4 regions of the Bacillus sp. AC266 genome follow, and region 2 is predicted to be linked to each of the others. Evidence: predicted binding sites of a transcription regulator. Region 2 holds the regulator's gene; each other region holds the start of a gene.
What was found. The regulator LexA, encoded in region 2, represses DNA repair genes until DNA is damaged. The targets are predictions, from matches to a motif close to CGAACATATGTTCG.
Positions count from the first base shown of each region.

Region 1: the regulator LexA is predicted to act here: its motif matches at 3,317-3,330, upstream of recN (DNA repair protein RecN).
Region 3: the regulator LexA is predicted to act here: its motif matches at 5,146-5,159, upstream of ruvA (Holliday junction DNA helicase RuvA).
Region 4: the regulator LexA is predicted to act here: its motif matches at 4,075-4,088, upstream of addB (helicase-exonuclease AddAB subunit AddB).

Region 1 covers NZ_CEEDEC010000002.1:619,224-626,838, reverse strand. The annotation lists gene spoIVB (SpoIVB peptidase) at 43-1,335, opposite strand; gene recN (DNA repair protein RecN) at 1,455-3,194, opposite strand; gene argR (arginine repressor ArgR) at 3,465-3,914, opposite strand; gene AC0IXC_RS10800 (TlyA family RNA methyltransferase) at 4,057-4,896, opposite strand; gene dxs (1-deoxy-D-xylulose-5-phosphate synthase) at 4,900-6,792, opposite strand; gene ispA ((2E,6E)-farnesyl diphosphate synthase) at 7,100-7,615, opposite strand, start outside.
Region 2 covers NZ_CEEDEC010000009.1:32,460-40,074, reverse strand. The annotation lists gene AC0IXC_RS26145 (DUF896 domain-containing protein) at 1-61, opposite strand, end outside; gene AC0IXC_RS26140 (YneB family resolvase-like protein) at 107-763, opposite strand; gene lexA (transcriptional repressor LexA) at 905-1,519, shown strand; gene AC0IXC_RS26130 (DUF4097 family beta strand repeat-containing protein) at 1,623-2,426, opposite strand; gene AC0IXC_RS26125 (DUF1700 domain-containing protein) at 2,427-2,969, opposite strand; gene AC0IXC_RS26120 (PadR family transcriptional regulator) at 2,962-3,285, opposite strand; gene AC0IXC_RS26115 (ABC transporter ATP-binding protein) at 3,513-5,312, opposite strand; gene AC0IXC_RS26110 (nucleotidyltransferase domain-containing protein) at 5,324-6,511, opposite strand; gene AC0IXC_RS26105 (lasso peptide biosynthesis B2 protein) at 6,513-6,986, opposite strand; gene AC0IXC_RS26100 (lasso peptide biosynthesis PqqD family chaperone) at 7,023-7,331, opposite strand; gene AC0IXC_RS26095 (aldolase) at 7,294-7,615, opposite strand, start outside.
Region 3 covers NZ_CEEDEC010000002.1:406,473-414,087, reverse strand. The annotation lists gene AC0IXC_RS09640 (DUF421 domain-containing protein) at 1-218, opposite strand, end outside; gene AC0IXC_RS09635 (TIGR04086 family membrane protein) at 322-705, shown strand; gene yajC (preprotein translocase subunit YajC) at 742-1,002, opposite strand; gene tgt (tRNA guanosine(34) transglycosylase Tgt) at 1,030-2,169, opposite strand; gene queA (tRNA preQ1(34) S-adenosylmethionine ribosyltransferase-isomerase QueA) at 2,182-3,234, opposite strand; gene AC0IXC_RS09615 (DUF2905 domain-containing protein) at 3,254-3,454, opposite strand; gene ruvB (Holliday junction branch migration DNA helicase RuvB) at 3,451-4,452, opposite strand; gene ruvA (Holliday junction DNA helicase RuvA) at 4,458-5,075, opposite strand; gene AC0IXC_RS09600 (iron-hydroxamate ABC transporter substrate-binding protein) at 5,265-6,209, shown strand; gene AC0IXC_RS09595 (BofC C-terminal domain-containing protein) at 6,220-6,735, opposite strand; gene AC0IXC_RS09590 (branched-chain amino acid ABC transporter substrate-binding protein) at 7,324-7,615, shown strand, end outside.
Region 4 covers NZ_CEEDEC010000005.1:21,301-28,915, reverse strand. The annotation lists gene AC0IXC_RS20090 (DUF6584 family protein) at 1-434, opposite strand, end outside; gene cspA (RNA chaperone/antiterminator CspA) at 710-913, shown strand; partial or broken gene AC0IXC_RS20080 (hypothetical protein) at 940-1,201, shown strand; gene AC0IXC_RS20075 (hypothetical protein) at 1,252-1,437, opposite strand; partial or broken gene AC0IXC_RS20070 (RNA-guided endonuclease TnpB family protein) at 1,731-1,817, shown strand; gene AC0IXC_RS20065 (competence protein ComK) at 1,867-2,448, shown strand; gene AC0IXC_RS20060 (TVP38/TMEM64 family protein) at 2,783-3,376, shown strand; gene lepB (signal peptidase I) at 3,433-3,996, shown strand; gene addB (helicase-exonuclease AddAB subunit AddB) at 4,114-7,615, shown strand, end outside.

The DNA of each region.
Region 1 (7,615 bases), on a different contig from region 2:
AATTTCAACGAATTTTTCAAAAGAAAAGCGAGCTAATATGTATTAGCTCGCTTTTTTCTCTTGATCATAAATATTAATTCCAGCCTCATGTAACATCCATTCAATATGAACACCGTATCCTGACGTTGGATCATTTACAAATACATGTGTAACCGCACCAATTACTTTCCCATTTTGTACAATCGGACTTCCACTCATTCCTTGTACAATACCACCCGTTTTTGCTAGTAAACGTTTATCTGTCACTTTTATAACCATACCTTTTGTAGCCGGGAACTTTTGTGGTACCGTACTAACAACTTCAATATCAAACGCTTCCACCTTATCTTGATCAATAACTGTTAATATTTTCGCTGGCCCTTCTTTTACTTGATGGGATAATGCGATAGGCATTGCTTTATCCATTATGCCGTTTGTCATATCTGTGTTTAATTTCCCAAAAATACCATACGGGCTATTTATTGTAATATTACCAATCACTTCACGATCCGGTGAAAATCTTGCTAATTTTTCTCCCGGGTTCCCGTGACTTCCTCTTTCAATAGACGTTACTGTCGAACGCATAATTTGTCCATCTTCTACTTGAATTGGCTTTTTTGTATCATTATCGGAAATTACATGACCAAGCGCTCCATATTTCATAGAATCTGGATGTACAAATGTCATCGTTCCGATACCAGCTGCTGAATCACGAATATACAGTCCAATTCGGTAAGAGGATTCACCATTGTCTTTTTGTGGTGTTAGCTTAGCACGAATATATTTTCCATCTCTTAATAAAACAAGATTAAGCGGTTCACCTGTTTCTCCACTATTATGAATAAATGGTGCTACATCACTCATTCTTTCAATTGTTTTACCATTGATTTCAGTAATCATATCTCCAATCTGTACACCAGCTGTTTCACCAGGAGATACTTTACCCTTTTCAGTTTGAATTAAATGATGGCCTACAACAAGTACACCTTTTGTGTTCAATTTTACACCAATCGATTGTCCACCTGGAATAACTTTAAAATCTTTTAATACTTTCACATTTACTTTTTTCACTGGAAATCCAGCAAGTTGAAACACCATATCAGCTTCACCATTTTGGTGAGAATTTACCATAAGTTCTTGTTCATTTGAACTTACAGTAAACACATTACGATTTGTAGATGCAGCCTTAAAAACTGGTAATGATGCTATTTCTGATTGTTGTCCTTCAAAAACAACAAGTTGCTTCGGAGATGAAATAAACGTTCGAAGCGGTTTAAAACATCCAATAAAAACTAGAGAAACAAGGAGACAAAGACCTATTATTTTTCGAAATCTTTCTAATTTCAATTTGTTCACTCTCCTCGCTCCTACCCCACATTCAGCCTCTTGGCTTCACTTTTTAATCTCTCCTTGCAGCGCTTTATTTATAACCGGAAGAATTAAGAAATCGTCATTTGAGAAAAAAAAGCTATCCATTACTGGATAGCCTCTGCTGTCTGTTTGAAATGATGCGCTTGCGTAAGTAACTCTTTCGCATGCTCTGTCGTTAAATCTGTAATTTCAACACCAGAAATCATTCGAGCAATTTCTGTTACTTTTTCATCCGTACTTAACACAGTAACCGATGTAATCGTACGATCATTCGCCACTTGTTTTCTAATAAATAAATGAGAGTCCGCCATTGAAGCTACTTGAGGTAAGTGCGTAATACAAAGTACTTGCGAGTTTACTGATACACGATAAATTTTTTCCGCAATAGCCTGTGCAACCCGACCACTCACACCCGTATCCACTTCATCAAAAATAACAGATGCAACACCTTGATGCTTAGAAAAAATGCTTTTTAAAGCTAAAATAATACGAGATAACTCTCCGCCAGAAGCGACCTTTGAAAGTGGCTTTAACGGTTCACCCGGATTCGTTGAAATATAAAATTCCACATGATCGTAGCCATCCGCCGTAAGTTTTACCGGTGTTCCTTCCACGAGAGGTTCTTCTACATTTCCTACCCTCTTCATAATTCTCACTTCAAATTTCGTTTTTTCCATATATAGTTCTTTTAATTCTTGATGAATAGCGCTTGTAAGATGATCTGCAAGCTCATGACGCATAGTACTTAACAACGTTGCTTCTTTTACAATAACACCTTCTAATTTCGTTAACTGCTTTCTCGTCGTTTCAATATGTACGTCTTTATTTTCAATCGTAAAAATTTCTTGTTCAATTTTATCAGCATACGCTAAAATCTCTTCTACAGTATTTCCATACTTTCTCTTTAACATACGGATTTCATTCAAACGTGTTTCAATTTCATCTAGACGTTTCGGATCATATTCCATCATATCTAATTTTTCTCTAAGCTGGTATGCAACTTCTTCTAATAAGTAATAACTATTCGCAATAGAATCATGATTTTCTTGATACGCTTCATCTAAGTGCGTAATACTCTCCATTTGTCCCATTGCATTTCTTACGTGATCCAATCCCTGTCCGTCTCCACTTAACGAACGATACGCATCTCCTAATGCTTTATAAATCTTTTCAAAATTGGAGATTTTTAATCGTTCCTCAGTCAATTCATATTCTTCATCCATTTTTAAATCCGCCTTACGAATTTCTTCATGTTGGAATTGAATTAAATCTAGACGATGGGCCATTTGTTGTTCATTTTCACTTAAAGATTTCAGCTGTTTTTTTAACTTCTCATAGTCTGTATATACATTTTGATATATGCCCAATTGTTTAACAATGCGATTTCCATCAAAATGATCAAGCATAAACATATGACGCTCTTCATTCATTAAATCTTGTGTTTCATGCTGTCCATGAATATCAACTAGCGTTTTTCCAATCTCTTTTAATATGCTGAGTGTAACAAGTTTCCCATTTACACGACAGACACTTTTTCCGTTCGCAGCGATGTCACGCTTCAAAATAATCATGCCATCTTCTATTTCTATATCTAACTCTTCTGCCTTTGCGATACATGGATGCTTGTCATCTTCTACATAGAATAAGCCTTCTATCTCAGCCTTTTCTGTTCCATATCGAACAAATTCTGCTGAACCACGGCCACCAACAAGCAAACTAATTGCATCAATAATAATGGATTTTCCAGCTCCTGTTTCACCACTTAAAACGGTTAAACCTTTTTGAAAAGAAATATTTAATGCCTCAATAATAGCAAAGTTTCTGATCGATAATTCCGATAACAATGCCCCATTCACCTCGTTATAAACTAATCCCCTATTAAGGGCTTTTCTCAGTATTCTTCATTCAAATAGTTATACTATATGTTTGTATGTATAAATTACTCTTCTAACCCGCTCCATTGTACCAAACATTCGTTTTACGGGTCAATCCACCTATTTTCTAACTTCATTCAAAAAAAATAATGTATTGTATTTGAAAATCCGTATTTTTCGCCAATAAAAATATCTTGTTTACTTTCCACTTTACAGAGGAAAGTAAACAAGATTTTTCTGTTAAAGCATATTTAAGAAACGATCAGAGACAACACCTGTATCTTCAGGTGTACGGCAAATAATTAAGCAAGTATCATCACCACAAATGGTTCCGACGATCTCATCCCACTCTAAATGATCAATGAGTGCCCCAAGTGAATGAGCGTTACCAGGCAATGTTTTTAGCACAAGCATATGTCCTGCCGTGTCTAATTTTACAAATGAATCCACTAGATTTCGTTTTAATTTTTGCAACGGATTAAATCGTTGATCTGCTGGCAAGCTATATTTATAGCGGCCATCATGTAATGGCACCTTCACTAAGTGCAGTTCTTTAATATCGCGCGATACTGTTGCTTGCGTTACATTAAACCCCACATTACGTAAAATATCAACTAGTTCATCTTGTGTTTCAATTTCTTTGTTAGCAATAATTTCCCTGATTTTAATATGGCGCTGACCTTTATTCATACATTTGCACCTCACACTATCTCTTACCATAGTTTAAACATTGGTATACTTCATTTATTTATGTTACCGTATAATCCATTACTTGTACACAATTGTTTTTACAATCATTATACGATTACAACAAAAAGAGGAACAACATATGTTATTCCCCTTTCCCTTTTTGTTTTAAAACATCATGTGCTTCTGTAACAACTTGCTCAATAGAAACCGGAGAATGATTTTCGCCATTCTCACGCTCACCGTGCCACTTTAGATGAATTAAAAATTCAATATTTCCATCCCCGCCTGTAATTGGTGAGAATGTTAAACCTTCGATATTATAGCCTTCCTTAAGAGCAAAATCGACAATCATTTCCACGACAGCTTCATGTACTTTTCTATCACGAACAATGCCTTTTTTCCCGACTTGTTCTCGTCCAGCTTCAAACTGAGGTTTAATCAATGCAGCTACATCACCATTTGGCATAAGCATTGTTTTTAAAACCGGCAATATAAGCCTTAATGATATAAATGAAACATCAATACTTGCAAACTGCGGTAAACCACGCTCTAAATCTGCCGGTGTCACGTAACGGAAGTTCGTTCGTTCCATCACAACAACACGCTCATCTTGACGCAATTTCCACGCAAGTTGATTATATCCTACATCTAATGCGTAGGATAACTTCGCCCCATTTTGAAGCGCACAGTCTGTAAAACCACCAGTTGATGAACCAATATCTATCATAACCTTATCTTGTAAATCAAGTTGAAATGTTTCTAATGCCTTTTCAAGCTTATAACCACCACGGCTTACATACGGCATGACTTGCCCTTTCACCGTAATCTCCGTATCTTGTGAGATTTTCTCCCCTGGCTTATCGAGTCTCATTTCATTCGCATATACAAGACCTGCCATAACAGCACGTTTAGCCTTCTCACGCGTTTCTATAAGTCCTCGCTCTACTAATAGTACATCTACTCTTTCTTTTTTTACGCTCATTTGTTACGCCCTTTTTTGTTTTGATGGAATCATTGTATGAATACGGTCTACAACAGCATCTGTTGTTAAACCAATTTCTTCTAACAGTTTTGTTACACTACCATGCTCTATGAAGCGATCAGGAATACCCATTCGTTCAATTAAAGCACTATGGTATCCGTTCTCAGAAGCAAATTCAACTACTCCCGTTCCAAAGCCACCGATTAAACAAGCCTCTTCAATCGTTAAAATCGGTATATTTTTCCCTAAAAGATCATGTAAATATGCTTCGTCCATCGGCTTAATAAAGCGAGCATTCACTACTTTCACTGATACTCCAGCTTGTTCAAGACGCTCAGCTGCTTCCATTGCCATCGGGATTGTCGTACCAAACGTTAAAATTGCTGCTTGTGTGCCTTCTTTTAACGTTTCCCATGTACCGATTGGAATCGCCTTTAATTCTTCATCCATTTGAACGCCAAGTCCATTTCCGCGTGCATAACGTAAAGCAATCGGTCCATCTTCGTATTGCATCGCTGTATATACTAAATGTTGACCTTCATTTTCATCTTTCGGCATCATAAGCACCATATTCGGCAAGTGACGTAAAAACGCGATGTCAAATACACCTTGATGCGTTTCACCGTCTGCTCCTACTAATCCAGAGCGATCTATTCCAATGAAAACATTTAAATTTTGGCGACAAATATCATGAACAACTTGGTCGTATGCTCTTTGTAAAAATGTTGAATAAATTGCTAAGAACGGCTTCATCCCTTGTGTTGCCATACCAGCTGCCATTGTTGTAGCATGCTGCTCTGCAATACCTACATCAATCATGCGATCCGGAAATTCTTTTTGGAATTTCTCAAGTTTCGATCCAACAGGCATTGCAGGCGTAATTGCAACGATACGTTCATCCGTTCTCGCTAGCTTAAGCACTGTTTCACTAACAACAGCACTCCATGCTGGTGCAACTTCTTTCGGTTTAACGAAGTCACCTGACTCAATTTTATACGATCCTGTTCCATGCCAAGTTCCAATAACGTCACTTTCAGCTGGTTTATAACCTTTTCCTTTTTTCGTAATAACATGAACAAGTACTGGGCCTTTTGTTTTCTTTGCATATTGCAACGTTTCGAATAACTTTTCATAATCATGCCCATCGACCGGACCTAAATATGTAAAGCCTAATTCTTCAAAAAAGACGCCTGATACTAGTAAATATTTTAGACTATCTTTTATTTTCTCTGCTGTCGCAGCAACTTTCCCGCCGACTGCTGGGATTTTCTTCAATATATACTCTAGTTCATCTTTTACCCAATGGTACTTCCCTGCGGTACGTAAACGACCAAGTACATTATGAAGTGCACCGACGTTTGGTGCAATTGACATTTCATTGTCATTCAAAATAACAATCATGTCCGTTTTTTCATGCCCAATGTGGTTCAATGCCTCTAAAGCCATTCCGCCTGTTAATGCACCATCGCCAATGATTGGTATAACGTATTCTTCCGTTTTCTTTAAATCACGTGCTAGAGCCATTCCCATTGCAGCAGATAACGATGTCGAACTATGACCAGTTTCCCAAACATCATGCTCACTCTCGCAGCGTTTTGGAAAACCACATAGACCTTGGTATTGCCTTAATGTGCCGAATTCTTTCGCACGCCCTGTTAAAATTTTATGTACATAGGATTGATGTCCTACGTCCCATAAAAACTTATCTTTCGGACTATCAAATAATTTATGCAGAGCAATTGTGAGTTCTACTACACCTAAATTAGGTGCAATATGTCCACCTGTTTGAGAGAGCTCTTCAATTAAAAACTTACGAATATCCTCACTCAACCCCTCTAGTTCACTGATAGACATATCTTTCAAAAAACTAGGGTTTTGAATTTGCGTTAGATCCACATGGATCACTCACTTTCATTTCATAATCTGTCAACATGTCAAATATTATAAGAAACATTTACACAACACAAGAAATTATCTTTTCTATTCTTTTTATCTTGTCCTGCTTTCAGAAAACACTTCCATTTTTTCACTTATCATATTATACATCATATTTCTTTACGTGATGAAAAAAATAGCCGCTAACACGAAGTGATAACGGCAATGTAATCTACATATATTTTTGCCAATAACAAGAAAAGAAAAACCTTTCCTACATTTATATCATAAAATGATGAATGACTCAACAAATGGAAACGCTGTTATATTAGTTATTACGTTTTGCGATTAAATCACAAATAGATAGTAAATACTCATCTTGTAATTGTAAGGAGCTAATAGAATCTTTTGCTTTTGCAATTTTCTCCTCTAAAATAGATTTTGCTCTATCTACAGTAAATAACGTCGTATATGTGCTCTTCTCGTTGGAAGCATCACTACCAATCGGTTTTCCAATCTCTTCTTCTGTTCCTTCTACATCCAAAATATCATCTCTAATTTGGAAAGCTAGACCGATATATTTCGCAAATGCAAGTAACTTCTCTTCTTGCTCTTCTGTAGCATCAGAAAGTATCGCGCCTGCAAGTACAGCAAACTCAAGCAGTTTACCTGTCTTATGATTATGAATGTACTCTAATTCATTAATTGTAAGTCGTTTTCCTTCAGCTTCCATATCTGCCACTTGTCCAGCAACCATTCCTTCAGGTCCTGCTGCTTTCGCAAGCTCAAGTACAAGTCTTACTTTTTTTTCAGCAGAGATTTCTTTTTGCTCATATGCCATAAT
Region 2 (7,615 bases):
CTTCAGCTTTTGCTTTTTTCGCTAAGAAGTTAATGCGTTCAATGAGTTCTTGACTTGGCATCTCGAATCCCCCTTCTACTCAAAACTGATTATTATCATACAATAGTTAGTCCTCTTTATCAAGCAATTGCTTTGTATATTCTACATACCTTCGATGTACAGTTGCTTTTGAAACATCATGACCAAAACCACGAAGTGTTGCTGCAATTTCTTCAAAAGTTAATTCATTCCGGCGCAAACGTACAATTTCCTCAATTGGCACTTCTTTTTTCTCACGTCCTACGCTTAAATGACGATTTTTCAAATTATTTTCTGGACGAAATCCTTTCTCCACTGCTCTTTGCATGCCACGTTTAATTTTTAAATTGTGGATCTTTCTTTGATACTCTTCAACGATCCCAATTATATTTAGCACCATCGAATCAGAATCTGAAAGCTGTAATTCACCACTATGCGTGTGCGTATAAACTTTTATCCCCTCTTTATGTAAACAATGCATTAATGCAATCTTTGCATTTCCTCTACCAAGACGCGTTTCATCTTGTATAAGTAGTACATCAACTTGTTCATCTCGAATTGTATCTAGCACTTCTAATATGCCATCACGTTCAATTGTATAACCGCTAGCCTGCTCCTCAATTACCTTTGTAACATCCATTTGATAGCGCTCAGCTAAATGCAATAATTCATCTTTTTGACGCAATAATGATGTTTCCTGTTCTTCTTTTGTTGTGCTCACACGTGCATAAATAATTGCATTCATTTTGAACCCTTCTTTCTCACTATATTTTCCTTATAGTGTATCATAAATTTGCCTTTCGTTCGAACTTATGTTTGTAGAATGTTTTTTCGCATGTTATACTTAATAATAAGAAAAATGAAAGAAAACGAGGTGTTAGAAAACATGGAAAAGTTAACGAAACGCCAGCAAGACATTCTCGACTTTATTAAGCTAAAAGTACAAGAAAAAGGATATCCACCTTCCGTACGTGAAATCGGTCAAGCAGTCGGCCTTGCTTCTAGTTCTACAGTGCACGGACATTTATCACGACTAGAAGAAAAGGGATATATTCGACGCGATCCAACAAAACCACGCGCAATTGAAATTTTAGGTGACAACCGAACGGAAACACAATCTGTTATTCAAGTTCCAATCATCGGAAAAGTTACTGCCGGTTTACCGATTACAGCAGTCGAAAGTGTAGAAGATCACTTCCCACTTCCAGCTAGTATCGTTGCTGGAGCAGATCAAGTGTTTATGTTACGCATTTCTGGAGATAGCATGATTGAAGCCGGTATCTTTGATGGTGATTTAGTTGTTGTTCGCCAACAACAGTCTGCATACAACGGTGAAATTGTAGTTGCTTTAACAGAAGATAACGAAGCAACTGTTAAACGTTTCTATAAAGAAAAAGATCATTTCCGTCTGCAACCGGAAAACTCTTCACTAGAACCTATTATTTTAAAACAAGTGTCAGTTATTGGAAAAGTAATTGGCGTATATCGTGATTTACATTAAAAATAATAAAAAGAAGATAATTCCCTTATTTATATAGGTAATTATCTTCTTTTTATATTTTGATAGATTTCCGTTCATTCAAAAGAATGCGTTTCATTAATTATTAACGCGTTTCAATAGTAACATCTCCAGCAGCGGTTTTACCGCTAATCTTTTTACTACCATTACCAATCGTTATATTTTTATTGTCTTCATTAAAAATTGTCACGTCTCCAGCAGCAGTTTGCCCAGTTATAACTGCATCTTGTGGTTTTTCCAATAAAGTAATATCTACATCTCCAGCAGTTGAACTTACCTCTAAATCATATTTAGAATCATGATCAATAATATCTATATCCCCACTAGCCGTTTTTGCTGTTACTTTCCCTATTACTTTTTTAAAATTCACCTCACCAGCTTTTGTAGACCCCTCCACACTCTTTGCTGTTACATGTTTCAAATCCACTTCTCCGGCGAGTGTTTCAACACTTACGCGGTCACTTTTCACATTACTTATTTCTATTTGTCCAGCGGATGAATTTACTTTTATCTCTTGATAAGAACGTTCAGGTACTAATATAGTCAATGTAGGCGTTTGAAATCCGAAATTGTAAAATGAAAAATCAAATGAAACACCTTTTTCTATTTCCCCTATGATTTTTAATGTATCACCATCTTCAGCAATACGAATCTCCTGTTTACTTACGTCTCCTTTTTGCTTTACATAAAAAGAGGAATCAGGAGATTTTTGGACAACAATATCTCCAGCATCTAACTTAACTTCTACATTTTTTAGCGTTTCGTTTTTAATTACGTCCTCTTTATCTCCTTTTTCTGCAGTTTGTACTGCTTTTTCATATGTTTGTGAAATCCCTATTACTCCAATAATGATACAAGCGATAGCTACTAATAATATCTTTTTCATCATCTACTCCCCTTTTATCATTTTGAAGTTCCAGACTACATAGCGTACACATAATCTTTTAAACCACTTCGTACTATAATAAGCTACAATACATAACAACAAACCTACTCCGACAAACGTTATACTAACGAAAAGATCCAACCATATAAAAGTGCCCATAAATACTTTTACAATAACGAAAAATGGTGTCACTACACTAGCAATACCACCGACCCAAAAAGAAAATATAAAAGCTATAATTGCAACTAACGGGCCTAGCACGATAATAAAATTAAACAAACTAAGTCCAACCGCTGCCATGACAGCTCTTGTCACATTTGAAGTCGACGGATCTTTTTTCATTTCATCAAATCGATACATCGCAAGTAAGTCTTTCGCAATTACTTTCGGAGAGCCAAGACCCTTTATTATTTCTGATTCAGTTTTCCCTTCTTCTACCCCAAACTGAAAGTGCTCTTCATAATCGAATAAAATATCTTGTCTCTCTTCTTCTGGTAACTTTCTAAGATGACTTGATAATTCTTTAAGAAACTGCTCTTTACTCATCCCATTCCACCCCTTCAATAATTTCTTGAACACCTTTAGCAAAATCACGCCACTCTGTTACTAATAACGTAAGTTGCATCTCCCCTTGCTCTGTTAGTTGATAATATTTACGGGGCGGTCCTTCCGTCGATTCTTTTAAATACGTTTGAAAATATCCCTCTTTCGTTAAACGACGTAATAACGGATATACAGAACCTTCCGATATTAAAAATTTATTAGAGATTTGCTGTACAAGTTCATAACCGTAACTATCTTTACGTTTCACTAGTGCCAAAACACATAGTTCTAACACACCTTTTTTAAACTGAACGTTCAAGGACAATCCCCCTTTCTCATTTTAGTACTGTTCAATAAACGGTAGCTATTTTATCCATAATATACCACTTAGTATTATTTATTGCAAGGTACTGAATTATATTTATTCCCTAAATTTAGAAAACACAAATATAAAAGCCCGAATAAGACCTTTTGTAACTGACCATTATCCGGGCTATCATTCAACTAGAATTACAATAATACAAGATTTCATTCAATCTTTCTCCTCTATGAACCCACTTCCATTTGCGACCCTAATAAATTTCGAAATACACCTTTTCTCTCTTTAGCCAATTGATTAAATTCACCTTTTTGAACAATTTCACCTTTTCCTAAAACAATAACTTGATCTGCATTCCGAATCGTAGATAACCGATGCGCAATAACAACAATAGTCATCGTTCCTTTCAACCTTTCTATTGCTGATTGAATTTTTACTTCATTTTCAGTATCTAATGCACTCGTAGCTTCATCTAATACTAAAATGGATGGTTGTCTTAAAATAGCTCGAGCTAGTACAAGTCGTTGACGTTCACCGCCTGAAAGTCTCACTCCACGATCTCCAATGAGAGTATCAAGCCCTTTTGGAAGCATTCGTACAAATTCAGCTGCCGCCGCAAAATCTAATGCAGTCCAAATTTGTTCTTCACTCGCATTCGGCTCAATCATCAATAAATTTTCTCTTATGCTTGCATTAAATAAAAAAGGATCTTGTGGCACATAACTAATAGCCCGTCTCAATGACAATAAATTTTCACTTGTAAGAGGAGTTCCATCTATTAATACTTGACCTTTCTCTGGCTGAATCAATCCCATTAAAACATCGATTAATGTGCTCTTCCCAGCTCCCGAATGTCCCACAATAGCCGTCATACTATTGATTGGTATTTTCACATTAATATTTTGAAGTGCATACAAATGCTCCTTCTTATTATATCGAAAATAAATACCCTTACATTCAATACCCTGCTCTATACAAATCGGCTTTATATGTTTTTGCTGATGTATATCCTGCATTTCAACTGCTTCATTACACTCTTCTTGTAATTCCCATAAAGATTTAAAAGCAGGAATACTTGCAGCAAGCTGTTCTAAATTTGACTGAATTGTCATAAATCGTGGCCATAGTCTCGAAAAGATGAGTATGATTAATAGTAATTGGGTAGGTTGAGCTTTAAATATACTTACTGATAATAATATAAAAAATGCAATTAAAATAGCCATTGAAACTTTATAAAACAATTGAGAGTTCGACCTTATTCTCATATACTCCATTTGTTCATTACTCATCTTTTCTGTTATAGATTGTAACCAATCTATACGTGATGCTTCCAAAGTATTACTCTTTATATCTTTAATTCCATTAAAATGATCTGTTATACCAGAAAGATAGTCTTGTGCTAATTTCGAGGTCTTACCGCCTAGTATTCGTGCTTTTTTTATAAAAGCACGAGAAGCTACTAAGAATAATAAGCCAAAGACCAAAACAAATATAGTTATTTGGGGAGATAATAAAAACGCAAGCCCCACCTGTATGAATGTAAACAGAATAACAGCTAACAATTGTAAAATTAAATTAACCCCATAACTTACGCGAGCTAATTCTGTAGTTAATATATTTATTAGATTTGTTTTCCTTTTCTCTAAAAAAAAACTCCACTTCGCTTTTAGAATCATATTATATGTTTCTATTCTTAATTCTCGTACAAAAGCTTGTTGCGTTCTCGCATCCCTTAGCGTTATGTTTCGTTGTAATAGATTTTGCCCTAACACTATTAGTATATATATACCTAAAATAGAAATTAGACTTGTTGTTTTAGGGAAATCCTGCAAAAATCTATAAACAGGTGCAATAAAAGCAGTCTCCTCGCCTATATTAATTATTCCAGCCATACTTATCATAGGAATTAATAAAATAATACCTATCCCTTCAAGTAAACTTATTAAAACCATACCAAACAAATTCACATACAGAATTTTCCCTGCAGAAGAATATAATTTCTTCATAAAATATATAATATGATTCATCGATGTTCCCCCTATGACAAAGCAAGCTTCTTTGTTTTCCTCCAAAGACATAGAAACGGACGTAAAGGAAAATATAAAAAATGAAGGAATTTAGGTAACGGCAATGTTTTTGCATCAATCGGATAAGGATAGAGTTGGCTCATAATAAATAAAATTTTTTGCTGATTAGACATCAGTGAAAATAAATGCCTACTATGATAAGCAAGTACTTCTTCAGGAACAGGATCGGTATGCAAGTTTATCATTTGCTTGAAATAAAACAGCGCTTCTTGAGCTAACTGCTTTGAACGTTTTTTCGCTACTAATTCCATCATCCTCTTATCTAATCGTGCACCTAACATTTGAGATGCCAAAATTAATGCTTGTCCTCCTAAATGAAACATTTGATATTTTCTCATTAATTTGTTAATCTCACTCCAGTTAAGATCTTGATTGACAATTTTTTTTATATCCACTAACCAGCGCAATCTAGACCAACCATGTCTAGCACCATGAGAGACAAGAAATAAAAATAAATCTTCCTTTCCTAACATATATACCGAATTACTTGTAAGTGCACTTTTTCTCTTTCGCTTCCAAAGCTCTTCAAACCCAGGTTCCTTACCCGGTCCAGGATTTAACCTCCAATGAATTTCAAGTTTGATCCGCCTTGTTGGATGGAAAAATGTTATATGGTGATGCCTCCATTTCCAATCACTTAATATCGTTTGAATATAATCATCTTTCACATATCCTTGCTCTAAAAGTAGTTTTTCTACTTTTTCTAATTTTTGAACAGGAATGAGAACGTCCAAATCACAAGATGTTCGTAAAGAAATATCTCCATATAAGTCCTGAGATAGTACAGGTCCTTTTAGAAACATCGTACGAATCTCATTTTCATTAAAAAATTTATTTATTCGTTCCATTTCAGCACTTAAATAAAGCATTTGAAATGTATTATTTCTATATTTTCTATTTAAAGTTTGTACAACATGTGAAGGAATTCGTTCCTCATCTACCTGTTTAAGTTTTTGATAAATCACCGGATAAACACGATGATGCATGGCTTGCTCAAGAAAAACCTCCCAATCAATATCTGTGAACCATTCACTACTATAAGTTTGCAGTGTTTCGTCATCTTGTAACTTCAAAATTGTAAAAAGAAGTTTCAATTCCTTAGACATGAACTCTACATTAAGACCAAAATCTTTCTCCATTTTATTCTCCTTTAATAGTGTCCTCACTTAACCTCTTTGCAAATGATCCAACGACAGTAAATTTCTCCATTCCTTCTGATCCAGTAACATAAAAAGAACCGCTCCGTAACCATGCATGCGCAATTAATTCACCATGACTATCCTTAGCAGTTCCTAAATAAAGAGTACTCTCAATGTGACGTTTTTCGAGCATTTTCATCCCAGCTATAGCTTTAACAAGGCATTGACTTTCCCAAAAAGTATAACGACTCATAATAGAAATAGCTTCAGACACCTTCTTTAGTGTATCCCCGTGTGGCTGAATTTGAGCAACTGATGTTTCGTTCATGTAATCCCCTAAAGAAGGTGCAACTTTGGAAAAGGTAATACTTTTCAGTACACGTGCCCATCCTAAAAAAATAAAAGCCTCTAAAAATAAGAGCTTTGTTTTCATGTTCAGTGATAAAAACATCCTTAACCTTTTCACAATATTTATTAATCCCTTCCTAACAGTTCTCTTGAAATTGCGAATCTATCTATTAGATTGATCTTTTATTTGAATTAAACCTTCTTGAAATAAACACTCTAAAAAGGAAAGAACGTGCTCTTCACAATCTTTTCGTTCAATATCATAGTTAGATACTAACATAGTAACAAGCTGATTAATTATTACTGGATTTTCAATAAGCTCCCATATTTCTCCGCCTATTTCACCCAAGTTATAGTAATTTCCTTTTTGGACATTTAACATAACTTTTTCTCCATCCATATCGCTTACTATATTACCCTTACTTTGGACAACGTTATGTTCTAATGATATTTTTCTCGAGTGGACAACCATCAACCATACTCCCTTTCTGTATAGTATTTAAAATAACTTCCACAAGCTCATGCGCTGTAAATCTTGAAGCCGGGCGGCTTACTTGAAACATTTCCATTCCACTTGCAATATCAGATGAAGTTTCAAAATGCCATTCCATCAATCCTAATTTAGAAATCAAAGAGCTCCTAAAAGTATGTCGGTATAATTTAAACAGACGTGTAAGCCCTTCTATCTGAGTCATCTCTATATCTTTCCCCTGTGTTTTTACTAATTCAATAACACCAGCAAGACGTAAAGGCTCA
Region 3 (7,615 bases), on a different contig from region 2:
ATTTGTATACACATAAGAAAAGTCATTGGAACTAATTGATGCCAAAGTGATTTATCTGTATTTTCGATTGCCACTACAGCCATTTCACCGAGCATAATGAATACAACTAAATCTAATACACTTAATTCTCCAATTTCACGTTTACCCATAAGACGAAAAATAATTAAAATGATTATATACAAAAGCATTGTTCGTCCGATTATTGATACCCATTCCATTTCTACATCCCCTTTTTTTACTTATAGGCTCCCCTACAAAAAAGAAACTAGTCTAACTTAAACAAAATGAAAATATGCTTGTATTAAAAAGGGGGAATGCATAATGGATGGAACGAAAAAATTATCGAGCGCAATCGGCTTCGGTATTATTACCTTATTAATCCTCGCATCTATTACAAGTATGATCATGGCTCTTTTATTAAAATTTACGAATATTAATGAAGGGACATTAGTAATTATTATTTTTATAATAGCCCTTCTATCTATGCTTATGTCTGGATTTATTGCTGGTAAAAAGGCACAAGGAAAAGGATGGCTAGTAGGTTTCACAACAGGCCTTACATTCGCTATTCTCGTCTTTCTCGTTAACTATTTAGGCTTCTCTCAAACTTTATCGAACTCACAGTTACTCTACCAATTAGCATTAATGGGTGCGAGTACACTCGGAGGTATTTTCGGTGTAAATATGTCAAAACAAAATAGTTAAAAAAGGCCCTGCACATTTCATGCAGGGCCTTCATCATTAGTTTTTCACAACTTCACGAATCGCATTGCGATCGAAAGTTAAGTGTGAACCACCAGATTTAACAACAATTTTTGTTTCATCCACTGATTCGATTGTAGCGTGTAAACCACCGATTGTTACGATAGCATCACCTTTTTTGATTTCATTTTGCATTTGAGCAACTGCTTTTTGACGCTTTTGTTGCGGGCGAATTAATAAGAAATAGAAAATCGCAAACATCGCAACAATCATAACGATATTCATCATACCTGCATTCATCTTGTGTTCCTCCTTTTAAATTATGTATTAGAAGTTTTTAGCATTCGGTTTATTAAAGCCATACTGTTCAAAGAACTCTTCGCGGAAATCGCCAAGACGGTCTTCACGAATAGCTTGTCTCACCTGCTCCATTAAGTTTAACAGAAAATGAAGGTTGTGATAAGACGTTAAACGAATTCCGAACGTTTCATCACATTTCATTAAGTGACGAATGTACGCACGAGAATAGTTTTTACATGTGTAGCAATCACAGTTCGGATCAAGCGGCCCGAAGTCTCTAGCGAATTTCGCGTTTTTCACAACTAAGCGGCCTTCACTTGTCATACATGTACCATTTCGAGCGATACGAGTCGGAAGTACACAGTCAAACATATCAACACCGCGAATCGCACCATCAATTAACGAGTCAGGAGAACCTACACCCATTAAGTAACGTGGTTTATCATCAGGAAGAAGTGGTGTTGTAAACTCAAGAACACGATTCATAATATCCTTCGGTTCACCAACAGATAGACCGCCTATAGCATAGCCAGGGAAGTCCATTGAAACAAGATCTTTCGCACTTTGACGACGAAGCTCTTCAAACTCCCCGCCCTGTACAATACCGAATAAACCTTGATCTTGTGGACGTTCATGCGCCTTTAGGCAACGCTCTGCCCAGCGGCTTGTACGCTCTACCGACTTTTTCATGTATTCAAAAGTAGCTGGGAACGGTGGACACTCATCAAATGCCATCATGATATCTGAACCTAATGCATTTTGGATTTCCATCGCTTTTTCTGGAGATAAGAATAATTTATCGCCATTTAAGTGATTGCGGAAATGAACGCCTTCCTCTTCAATACGTCGGAAATCACTTAAGCTAAATACTTGGAATCCACCTGAATCCGTTAAGATTGCACGATCCCAGTTCATAAACTTATGCAAGCCACCTGCTTCACGAATAATTTCGTGGCCTGGACGTAGCCATAAATGATACGTATTGCTTAAAATAATGCCAGAATCCATTGCTTTTAATTCTTCTGGTGACATTGTTTTAACTGTTGCAAGTGTACCAACTGGCATAAATGTCGGTGTATCAAATGAGCCGTGTGGCGTGTGCACTCGACCTAAACGCGCACCCGTTTGTTTACAAGTTTTAATAAATTCATAACGAATTGCTGTCATAATTTACTCCTTTTATTTGTTTCTCATTTTAGCGTGAGATGCAACGAACATCGCATCACCGAAACTAAAGAAACGATATTTTTCTTTTACTGCTTCATTATAAGCATGAAGTACATTATCTCTATTTGAAAATGCACTTACAAGCATAATTAATGTTGATTTCGGCAAATGGAAGTTTGTAATTAAACCATCAATTGCTTTAAATTCATATCCTGGGTACATAAAAATATCTGTCCAGCCAGAAGCTGCGCAAAGCTTACCACTATTATCTGTCGCAATCGTTTCTAACGTACGAGTTGATGTCGTACCTACAGTAATAATACGGCCGCCATTCTCTTTCACGCGGTTTAATAACGCCGCAGTCTCTTCAGACATATGGTAATACTCTGCGTGCATATGATGCTCTTCAATAGTATCTGCAGAAACTGGTCTAAAAGTTCCAAGTCCTACATGGAGTGTAATGAATGCTAACCCGACGCCTTTTTGCTTCAATTTCTCAAGTAACTCTTCTGTAAAGTGAAGGCCAGCCGTCGGTGCTGCTGCTGAACCGATTTCCTTCGCATATACCGTTTGATAACGATCGCGATCTTCTAGCGTCTCTTTAATATACGGAGGAAGTGGCATTTCTCCAAGCTCGTCTAAAATTTCATAAAAGATGCCGTCATATGAAAACTCAAGTTGACGCCCACCTTGATCTGCTGTTCCAATGCAAGTTGCTTTTAACTTTCCTTCACCAAAAGAGATGACAGTTCCTTCTTTTACACGCTTCGCTGGCTTTATAAGCGTTTCCCACTTATCGCCTTCTTCTTGTTTTAGAAGAAGTACTTCAATGTGCGCGCCTGTATCTTCTTTCACACCGTGCAAACGAGCAGGCATAACTTTCGTTTCATTTAAAACTAAGCAATCCCCCTCATGTAAGTAAGAAAGAATGTCTGTAAAATGTTTATGCTCAATATCGCCTGTTTCACGATCTAACACCATTAATCTTGATGTTTCACGATCTTCTAATGGGATTTGTGCAATAAGTTCTTCTGGTAAATGAAAATCAAACAGATTAATATCCATAACTGTATCCACCTATTTCTTATTTAAATCGATTTATTATATACATAATAAAAGATAATACAATACTTAACACAATACATGTAATGATAGGAAAATAAAAGGTAACGTTACCTTTTTTCACAAAAATATCGCCTGGAAGCCTTCCTATGAACTTCCAAGCTAATCCAACAACAATGAGCAAAATACCAGCTGTAATAAGCAGCTTTGGCATCTCCGTCATACTTTTGGCATCTCCATTCCGAAATGCTCATATGCGAGCGGTGTTACGATCCGGCCTCTTGGCGTTCTTTGTAAAAAGCCAATTTGTAATAAATACGGCTCATACACATCTTCAATCGTATGAGATTCTTCCCCAATCGTTGCTGAAACAGTTTCTAATCCAACTGGACCACCGCGGAACTTTTCAATAATACCAAGCAGTAATTTATGGTCGATATGATCAAGTCCTAATTTATCTACTTGTAATAGTTCTAACGCCATTTGTGTAATTTCCATCGCAATCGTTCCGTCACTGCGAACTTGTGCGAAGTCACGTACACGTCGTAATAGACGATTCGCAATACGAGGTGTACCACGAGCACGTCTTGCAATTTCTAATGCAGCTAACGAATCTATTTCAACTTCAAACACTTCTGCTGTACGTTCTACAATCGCAGAAAGCTGATCTACTGTATAGTACTCTAATCGTGAAAGTACACCGAAACGGTCACGAAGTGGTGCTGATAATGCACCTGCACGCGTCGTTGCCCCAACTAGCGTAAATGGAGGTAAATCTAGACGTACAGAGCGAGCTGACGGTCCTTTCCCAATAACGATATCAAGGCAAAAGTCTTCCATCGCTGGGTATAACACTTCTTCAATAGATCTATGCAAACGATGAATTTCATCAATAAATAATACATCTCCTGGCTGAAGCGCTGTTAATACAGCTGCTAAATCTCCTGGTCTTTCAATTGCGGGACCTGACGTCGTTCGAATGTTAACACCCATTTCATTGGCAATAATATTCGCAAGCGTCGTTTTACCAAGTCCAGGTGGGCCATATAAAAGTACGTGATCTAACGTTTCTTCACGCATTTTCGCCGCTTCAATAAACACTTCTAAATTATGTTTCGCTTTATCTTGGCCAATATACTGACGGAGCGTCTGTGGCCGTAATGAATACTCTAAATCCGCATCTTCGTATCCAGATTCCCCTGAAAGGAGACGTTCGTCCATTATACTCACCTCTTACCATTTAGTAAAAGACTAAGTGCCTTTTTAATATATTGATCCGTCGTTAGTGATTCTTTTAATAACTCTGGTACAACGCGAGAGACTTCTCGTTCTGCATAGCCAAGTGCACGCAGTGCTTCCAGTGCTTCATCAAGTTCAACTGATGAACCTTTCTTCGTATCAAAACTTTCAGTATCTGAGAACAAATCAACAAACGCATCTGGTACAACATCTGCTAGTTTTCCTTTTAAATCTAAAATCATTTGGCGCGCTGTTTTCTTTCCGACGCCTGGGAACTTCACTAAGAACTTCTCATCTTCATGTTCAATCGCTTGAACGACCTGTCCGGTTTGACCAGAAGCTAAAATTGCAAGAGCACCTTTTGGTCCAATCCCCGATACACCTAACAATTTTGTAAATAATAAACGCTCTTCACGTGTTTTAAACCCGTAAAGTGCCATAATATCTTCTCTCACATAATGATATGTATAGACACGGATTTCTTGCTTACTTCTTTGAAATACATACGGATTTGGTGTGAAAATTTGATAACCAATTCCATTATGGTCAATTACGACATATTCCGGTCCTACATACTCCACGTAACCTGTAACATATTCAAACAAAATACGATCTCTCCCTCTCAAATCATGTATTCCATTTTAACATATTTAACAATAGAAAAGCGAGACTGCCCCAACAAATGTTCCCCGTTTACAATTTCCGTTTTTTTCTATTGACATAAATACAAAAAGAACATTAATATACAGAAGTCGATAATGATTATCAATATTAATTAAAGGGGTTACATCAGGATGAAACAAAAGCTATTTATTTTATTTACTATTATGCTAGTTGTTCTTTCTATCGTTGGCTGTTCTTCTCAAAAAGAAGAAGCAAAAGCAAAAGAACAACCGAAAACAAAAGTTGTAAAACATGCTAAAGGAGAAGCAACAATTCCAGCTAATCCAAAGAGAATTGTTGATTTATCTGGATCAACAGAGGAATTATTAATCCTTGGACATAAACCTGTTGGCACAGCAAACACATATAAAGATAAAATCCAAAATCACTTAACGGACAAGCTAGACGGGGTAAAGGCAGTCGGCTGGTACTGGGCACCTAAAGTTGATTTAGAGGCTGTTACCGCTTTAAAACCAGACTTAATTATTTTAAACAATCGTCAATTGAAAATTTATGATCAACTAGAAAAAGTGGCACCGACAGTTGTTCTAGAAACAAATCTAGAAGACTGGCGCGGTAAGTTTAAAGAAGTAGGTAAACTATTTGGCGAAGAAAAGAAAGCCGACAAATGGATTGCAGATTACGATAAAAAAGCAGACTCTTTATCTAAAAAAATTAAAGAAAAAACAAAAGATGAGAACTTTATGTTCGTTGCAGTAACACCACAAAACTTCCGTGTATACGGTAGCTTCGGATACGGTGACATCATCTTTAACGACTTAAAGCTTCCAGCAACAAAAGGTACAGATTTAAAACAAACGATGGCACAAGTATCACTAGAAGGTCTTGTTGCATTCCAGCCTGATCAAATGTTTATTGTAAACTTCGGCGGAGAAGCTGATAAAGTGTACGAAGACTATAAAAACAGTGCGGTTTGGAAAGATAATAAAGCAGTAAAAAACAATCACGTATATGAAGTATCGAATGAAGTCTTCAATACGAAAGCATTCAATCCAATCGGAAAAGATATGCTAATTGATGAAATCGCAAAAGAGATTTTAGCTAAGAATAAATAAAAAAAGCAGCTCACCCTGAGCTGCTTTTTTTATTATTTTGCACTGCGTATTGCTTCATTTTTTCGATTGTCTTCACGAATCCTTCTTTTGACTTAATACGAATACCACGCTTTAGTTTTGCTCGCTCATAACTCTCAAGCTTTTTCATATCAATTTGAAAGAAGGAATGGATCGCGTTATCACTTTTCGGTACCCCTTTAAAAATTTGCAATATCCCTTCCTCTGAAACACCAAAATAACCGCTCGTTTTCAGTAAAGGAGAAATATCATCAACTTTCCTTTGTAATACGATTTGCACATCATCACGATCAACAAGTTGCCATTCTTTATATTGCTGCAAAAACTTTTCTAAATCCGCTACTTTTTCTGTCAGTATTTCCTCACTTACTTCTCCATCAACATACATGCGCTCTAATAAAATTGTAACTTGAGGTTCTTTTTCTACTACTTCTGCCCTCACATCGGATCCATAAGCTAAGCAAAACATCACAACGAAAGCTTGCACTGCAATTAGCATCCATTTCATTTCCGTTCACCTCTTCTAGGCAAAATCATACTTTCATTTGTAGCTTTTCCGGAAATGGGGGTTTTATCCATATAAACAATAGCATTAAATTTCTAAGGAAAATAAAGTGAAACTTTAATCAGTGGGGGGTTTTGTTCATCCCCCCACTGGTTATTAGTTGAACCAATCGGGCTTTTACGGGCAGTTGATCTCCCACCTAACTCCCTCGCATTCGCCGAATTTTGAGGTGGGAGTCTTACTGCCCACAAATAGCGGGACAAAAAATGCAGATAAGGGTTAATCCTCATCTGCATGTATCATTTACTTTTATATAAAATGAAAGACGCCTGCAAAGCAGGCGTCTGATGCGTTTACGGCGAAAGACCAGGCGACCACATTCGCGTGTTTAGCACTTAAGCATATCTCTCGACTTACGTAAATTAGCTCATCGCTTTGCTAATATAACATTAACAAGGTAGAAGCGCAATATATTTCTAAATATATTTTTCTTCCTCTTTCAACCAATTGAAATTTATGTAAATTATAAATTTATTAATGTAATATATATATTACAATTAATGCTATAAATATAAACAGGGGATGAATGCCTTGAAAAAAATTAAAGATGAACGCCTCATACTTCAAACGTTAAAAAACATACGTATTGCCTTTCTTTTTCAATCAATTGGTATAATCGGAATTTTAGGCTATATCGGATTCACAGAAGGAATTGATCAAATTACGAAATCTCCATTGTGGTTATTATTTATTCTTACAAGTATTGTACTTAGTTATTTACAATTAAGCGTTTCTATCGATGTAGAAGAAAGCGAAAAGGAAATAAAGTTAACTCCTTATTACAAAATTATTTTACGCTCTCTTATTGTAGGAATTATCATGG
Region 4 (7,615 bases), on a different contig from region 2:
AATAATGATAGACAGCCCCATGTAAATAGTTTGTCTTTCCATGTTTCTTCATAATCATCAATTAGTTCCTCTATCACTTTTTTCTGCAATGGCTGTAAGGGACGTTCGGTGTGTAGTCCTGTAATAATGTTACGATCTCCTTTGAATTTTAGAGCACGTACAATATGATAAGAGTCGTTTCCCATCGATTTTTCAAATTGTAGACATGCCGCGTGCATAACATCTGTTTTCTCTTTTTCAAGATACCAATACCGTCCAGCCATTTCTGGGTATTGTAATGTAAAGTAAATGTCACCGAGTTTTTTCCTAAGTGCTAATTCATTCGGATAAGTAGTGATTAATCCGTGTAATCTATCTCTTGCTTTTCCAAGGTTGTTATTTTCAATATCTTTTTCAATTCTCTTTAATGTTTTTTTAGGGATTATTTCTGTCATACACGCCTCCTTATTAGAATAGGTATGGTTATATTTTATAAGAAATACTAAAATTTAGAAATTTTATTTTTAAAAAGATTGTACATTCTATTTTAAGTGTGTTATGATAATACCAGTTGAATAATTAAATTAAGCAATCCATATATTATCAAATGCCGAAAACAAACGGGAAAAAGTATGTGAGAACTAGTTTATGTTTCGAATTTGATAATGTGTGGATTCTTTTTTTATACATGAAGACTAAATAAAATGTATTTTCGTAGGAGGAAATAATTATGACAGTTACAGGACAAGTAAAATGGTTTAACAACGAAAAAGGCTTCGGTTTCATCGAAGTTCCAGGCGAAAACGATGTATTCGTACATTTCTCTGCAATCGAAACTGATGGTTTCAAATCTTTAGAAGAAGGCCAAAAAGTTAGCTTCGAAATCGAAGATGGCAACCGTGGACCTCAAGCTAAAAACGTAATCAAACTATAATTTTATAGTTTATTATAGAAAAAAGGATGGCTTATGCCATCCTTTTTTTTGTTGTTGAGATATACGATATTTATATTAGTAATAAAGACAGCCTAAAAAGTACGATTGAAGAAATAAAGGCGTACTCGAAAACTTATGAAAATGATAAAGTGACGGTAATTGATTTGAGGAAGTCTCATTCTCGGTATTTAGATCAAGAACCATATATAATCATAGTACAGGTTGAAAGAGATACAGAGAATCTTGGAAGAAAAAATAGTAGGTTTTTTTGAGGATGAAGAAGAATGAAGGAAATGGCAATCGGTATGTAAAAAGGGCTTTCCGTAAAGGAAGGCCTTTTAGTGTTCTTTCACAGCTTTTTTCTTTTCACGTTTCTTGCATTCTGGACATTTAGATTTACGAAAAGGCTTCGCGAAGAACAGTAAAATAAAAAATAAACCGAATATAATACTCGCTGAATTTTTTACGATAACAATGCTACTATTTTTCATTTGAATTGTTGGATGATCTTGCTTTTCTTCCATGAGAGACCTCCGTATATTTGATTTATATTTTAATTATAGCAAAATTAATTGCTGTAATTATATGAAAAGGGGAATGTGTTAAATATATTACAAATGATATAAATTCTTTTTTCGTATATAGAATCCTCTTTTTATACAGATTATTCTTTTGATATCCATATATTTTTATTAACATATTTGTATTATATTTGATTTATTATAAGTATTTGTAAAGAATCGCAGAATGTAAACCATTTCCTTTTCGTAGGTGCTACTATAAAAGGGAAATGAAGAAGGGAAATTAAATAGCAATTGAAAATTTAAAAAAGAGAGGTGAAAAATCTGTTACTAACAAAAGAGCGAGTATAGATAAAAATATTCTTAGCGTGCAAAAACTACATACTCTAAGGATATACATTTGCCTATATTTGTAGTAGCAGACAGTAGACTATGGAAAGTAAAGTAGAACGTTATGTCGAAAACTATGTTGTAAGCAAAAATACAATGGCCTTACTTCCTGTTGTTCTAGGAGAAAAGAAAGTTGTTACGCGAATTGTAGAAATGGAAGATTCTTTTTTCGTATTTCAAAAGCCTCTTGATATTATAGAGAGAAGTTGCCGGAAGCATGGTTCCAGTTTCTTTGGAAGAAAAGAAGGAACGAAGGAGTTAACTCGTATTACACATAAAGCTCCTATCGCAATTAGCCCGACAGATCAACTTTATTTTTTCCCTACGTATTCTTATTCTCGAAAAGAGTGTGCGTGGTTATCTCATTTTCATATTGAAGATAATAAAGAATTAAAAGATGGAAATCTTATTATTAGATTTATAAATGGTTTCGCTGTGAAACTAGAAATATCAAAAAGTAGCTTTGAAAATCAGCAAAATCGTACAGCGAAATTACGGACAGAGTATGAAGATCGTAAGAAAAAACAAGGAAATCCTTGCTTTAAAGAGATTGATAAAAATGAAGAATCTAAATTAACACCAGCATATGAGAAAGTGTATTTTGTGAAGGAAGGCGAAGTGTGAAAGGGAGAGGATGGGGGGACTCATCCTTTTTATTTGTCTGTTTTTGTCGGAAAGTCGATGAAAATCAAATTGTGGTCGATGTATTCAGAAAATCACCAGTGTAATTTCATTTACCGAAAAAATCATCAAAAAATATTGTTCCTCAAACAACCAAACGTACAACAAACCTTGTCGAATATTGAAAGATTATCATAGCATAATAATGAAGGAATTCTAGCGAATGATATGGAAACTTTAATAAATACATCTCCATATGTCGTATCTACCATTTCCTCTTTCATTTAAGCGATGATACAGTAGAGGTAGTAATTAGAGTAAAGGGGTAAAGTGTAGAATGGATTTTCAAACGATCAAAGAGTATTTCTCACCAGAAAATATGGATCATATTGTTGAAAGTTATCGTGCGTTCGGACCGCTTCTCGGTATTGGCTTACCGATGATAGAGGCGCTTATTCCGGCATTGCCACTCATTGTGTTTGTGTTGGCGAATGCTGTTGCATTTGGTTTTTGGTTCGGTTTTCTTTATTCATGGATTGGGTCAGTAATTGGTGCAATGCTTGTATTTTTCATTATTCGTAGCTTTGGAAGAAGTCGTTTCTTTTCTTTTGTAAATAAGCATGAGAGAGTGCGAAAAGCGATGGGATGGATTGAAAGAAAAGGGTTCGCGCCAATCTTTGTTATATTTTGTTTTCCGTTCACACCATCTGCGCTTATAAATGTTGTAGCTGGTTTGTCTCGCATTAGCGTAAAACAGTTTGGACTAGCATTAGCATTTGGAAAGCTTGTTATGATCTTTATTTTAACGTATATCGGTCATGATTTAGTGTCATTTATTCATAAGCCGGTGAAATCGGTTATTGTGGGCGTTGTTATTTTCATTTTATGGTATGTCGGTAAAAAAATTGAAGTAAAGTTAGAACTACATTAGGAAAAGTCTTCTTTGTAAAGATAAGCTTCATCATTAAAGGGCGAGGGGAGAAGCGAATGAAGAAAACTTTGAAAAAAGAAGGGCTAGAGTGGGTAAGAACAATTTTAATTGGTGTACTATTAGCTGTATTTTTTCGAACGTTTTTCTTTTCAACGTACGTTGTAGAGGGGAAGTCAATGATGCCGACATTGCAAGATGGAAATATGCTCGTTGTGAATAAGGTGAGTTATCAAGTAGGGGACTTGAATCGATTTGATGTCGTCGTTTTTCATGCGAATAAAAAAGAGGACTATGTAAAGCGAATTATCGGTTTACCTGGGGATCATATCGAATATAAGCATGATAAATTATATATAAACGGACAATTCGTGGATGAACCTTATTTAGAGACGTATAAGAAAGAGACAAATGGACGGCAATTAACAGGCGATTTTAAACTAGAAGAGTTAACGAAAGAAAAGTTTGTACCACCCGGTTCTATTTTTGTAGTTGGTGACAACCGCCTTGGTAGCTGGGATAGTAGGCACTTCGGCTTTGTGAAAGCTGATACAGTTGTCGGTAAAGTTGATTTACGATATTGGCCGATTCAAGAGGTACAAACGAATTTCTCAAAAGGCTGATATAATAAAATGAAGTATAAGGAAAAGACAAACGAGTATGTTTGTCTTTTTTATCGTCCTATAATACAATTGTGATAGCAAACTAACGTTCGTTATGTAAGTGAAAGGTGGGGTTTCATGTCACTTCGATTTGTGATTGGTAGAGCTGGAAGTGGAAAAAGTACACTTTGTTTACACGAAGTGCAAGAAGAGTTAAAACAGCGCCCAAGAGGGAAAACAATATTATATCTTGTGCCAGAACAGATGACATTCCAAACGCAGCAGGCGTTAATTGGGAGTGAAGAGGTAAGAGGTTCTATTCGGGCACAAGTTTTTAGTTTCTCGCGATTAGCGTGGAAGGTGCTGCAAGAAGTTGGCGGAGCGAGTCGTCTTCATATTGATGAAGCTGGTGTACATATGTTGCTTCGTAAAATTGTAGAATCTCGTAAAGATGGATTATCGGTGTTTCAAAAAGCAGCGGAGCAAAACGGTTTCTTTGAACATCTTGGTAGTATGATTGCTGAGTTTAAACGTTACAATGTGACGCCGTCTAACGTATATGAAATGTGGCAACAATTAGACACGCATAGCAGTAGTGCAGAGCAAAAGCTACTAGCGAATAAAGTGTATGATTTACAGTTACTATATGATGATTTTGAACGTGCTTTAATCGGAAAGTATTTAGATTCAGAAGACTACTTACAATTATTAATTGAGAAGCTTTCAGACTCTGAGTATGTAAAAGGCGCGGAAATTTATATAGATGGATTCCATTCATTTTCTCCTCAAGAGCTAGAAATCGTTAGAGGGCTAATGAGATTAGGAACAAGAGTAACAATAACATTAACGATAGATGAAAAAACGTTAGCGCAGCCAGTGAATGAACTAGATTTATTTTATGAAACGACGTTAACGTATGAACGAATAAAACAAGTAGCGCGTGAAGAGAAAATAGAAATTGAAAAAACAATTCCACTTATGGAACAACCGCGTTTTCATTCTCCAGCATTAGCTCATTTAGAAACGCATTATGAAGCGCGTCCGAATGAAAAGTATCATGGTGAAGCGAGTGTAACAATTAGTACAGCAGCTAATTTACGAGCTGAAGTAGAAGGTGTAGCTCGTGAAATTAGAAGACTTGTGGCGGATGAAGACTATCGTTACCGAGATATCGCAGTCCTTCTTCGTAACGGAGAAAGTTATTACGACGTAATGCGAACGTTATTTACGGATTATAATATCCCGCATTTCATCGATGAAAAACGCCCAATGTCACATCATCCGCTAGTAGAATGTATTCGTTCTGCACTCGAGATTATTAGCGGGAATTGGCGTTATGATGCAGTATTTCGCTGCGTGAAAACAGAGCTTTTATATCCATTAGATGTAAGAAAAGAAGCGATGCGCGAAGAGATGGATGAGTTTGAAAACTACTGTTTAGCGTACGGTGTACAAGGGAAGAGATGGACTTCTGAAGATCCGTGGATGTATCGTCGTTATCGTTCTCTTGATGATGCGAGCGAAATGATAACAGACAGTGAGCGTGAAATGGAAGAGAGAATAAATCGACTTCGCGACGTTGTAAGAACGCCAGTTATTCGTATGCAAAAAAGACTGAAGCGTGCTGGAACAGTTATGCAAATGTGCGAAGCGGTATATTTATTTTTAGAGGAGCTTGACGTTCCGAAAAAACTAGAAGAATTACGTGTTCGTGCAGAAGAAAATGGAGATTTCTTATTTGCGACAGACCATGAGCAAGTATGGGAAGAAGTGATGAATCTTCTTGATACGTTCGTTGAGATGCTTGGCGAAGAGAAGATGTCCCTTTCAATGTTTACGGAGGTTATGTCGACAGGACTTGAGGCACTTCAATTTGCGAACATTCCGCCGTCACTAGATCAAGTGTTAGTTGCTAATATTGATCATTCTAGATTATCAGATATTAAAGCGACGTTCATTATTGGAGTAAATGAAGGAGTGATTCCAGCAGCGCCTATGGATGAAGGTATGCTTTCTGATGAGGAAAGAAATGTTCTCACCGCTGCAGGTATCGAATTAGCACCAACGACGAGACAAACTTTATTAGAAGAACAGTTCGTTATGTATCAAATGGTGACGAGAGCATCTGAGAAGTTATACATTTCCTGTCCGCTTGCGGATGAAGAAGGAAAGACGTTACTTGCTTCTAGTTTTATTAAAAAAATAAAAAGAATGTTCCCTGATGTGAAAGAATCGTTTATTACGAATGATGTAAATGACTTATCGCGTTCGGAACAAATCTCATATGTAGCAACGCCAGAAGTAACGTTGTCTTATGTCATGCAGCAACTGCAAACGTGGAAGCGATACGGATTTGAAGGCAATTTAGACTTTTGGTGGGACGTATATAACTTCTACGTTACTTCAGATGAATGGAAGCAAAAAAGTAGCCGTGTGTTATCAAGTTTATTCTACCGAAATCGTGCACAGAAACTAAGTACAGATGTAAGTAGGGATTTATATGGAGATACAATTAAGGGAAGCGTTTCTCGTATGGAACTATTTAATCGCTGTGCGTACGCTCATTTTGCCCAGCACGGTTTATCGCTAAGAGAGCGTGATATTTTCAAACTTGATGCGCCAGATATCGGTGAATTATTCCATGCAGCGCTGAAGAGAATTGCAGACAAGCTATTACGTGAAAATCGGACTTGGGCGGATTTATCAATAAAAGAGTGTGAACACCTTTCTGCTTTAGTAATAGAAGAAATTGCACCGTTATTACAAAGACAAATTTTATTAAGTTCGAACCGTCATTTCTATTTAAAGCAAAAACTACAACAAATCATTTTCCGTACGTCACTTATTCTTCGTGAACATGCGAAGTCGAGTGGATTTGTACCAGTTGATTTAGAAGTACCGTTCGGTATGGGCGGGACTGGATCTCTTCCGCCAATGGAATTTGCGTTGCCAAATGGTGTGAAGATGGAAGTAGTTGGCCGTATTGACCGTGTTGATAAGGCTGAAGATGAGAGTGGTACGTTCCTTCGTATTATTGATTATAAATCAAGTTCGAAAGCGTTAGATTTAACAGAAGTGTATTACGGACTCGCACTTCAAATGTTAACGTATTTAGATGTTGTTACTTCAAATGCACATACGTGGATGAAAAAGGGCAGTACTGCATCACCGGCGGGTGTATTGTATTTCCATATTCATAACCCGATTGTTGAGATGAAAGGCGATGCATCTGAAGAAGAAATTGAGAAAGAAATTTTAAAGAAATTTAAAATGAAAGGTCTCGTACTAGGAGATGCTGACGTTGTGCGTTTAATGGATAATAAACTTTCAACAGGAAGCTCTGATATTATTTCTGCTGGTCTGAAAAAAGATGGTAGTTTTAGTGCGCGTTCTAGCATTGCAAGTGAACAAGAGTTTAACGTACTTCAAAAATATGTACACCACTCGTTTGAAAATATCGGAAAAGACATTACAGAAGGTGTTATCGATATTGCTCCTTACAAAAAGGGGAATAAAGCGGCATGTACGTTCTGTAACTTCAAATCTGTTTGTCAATTTGATGAATCACTTGAAGATAACCAATTCCGTACGTTAAAAGATATGAAAGATAGCGAAGCGATGGAGAAAATTAGAGAGGAGG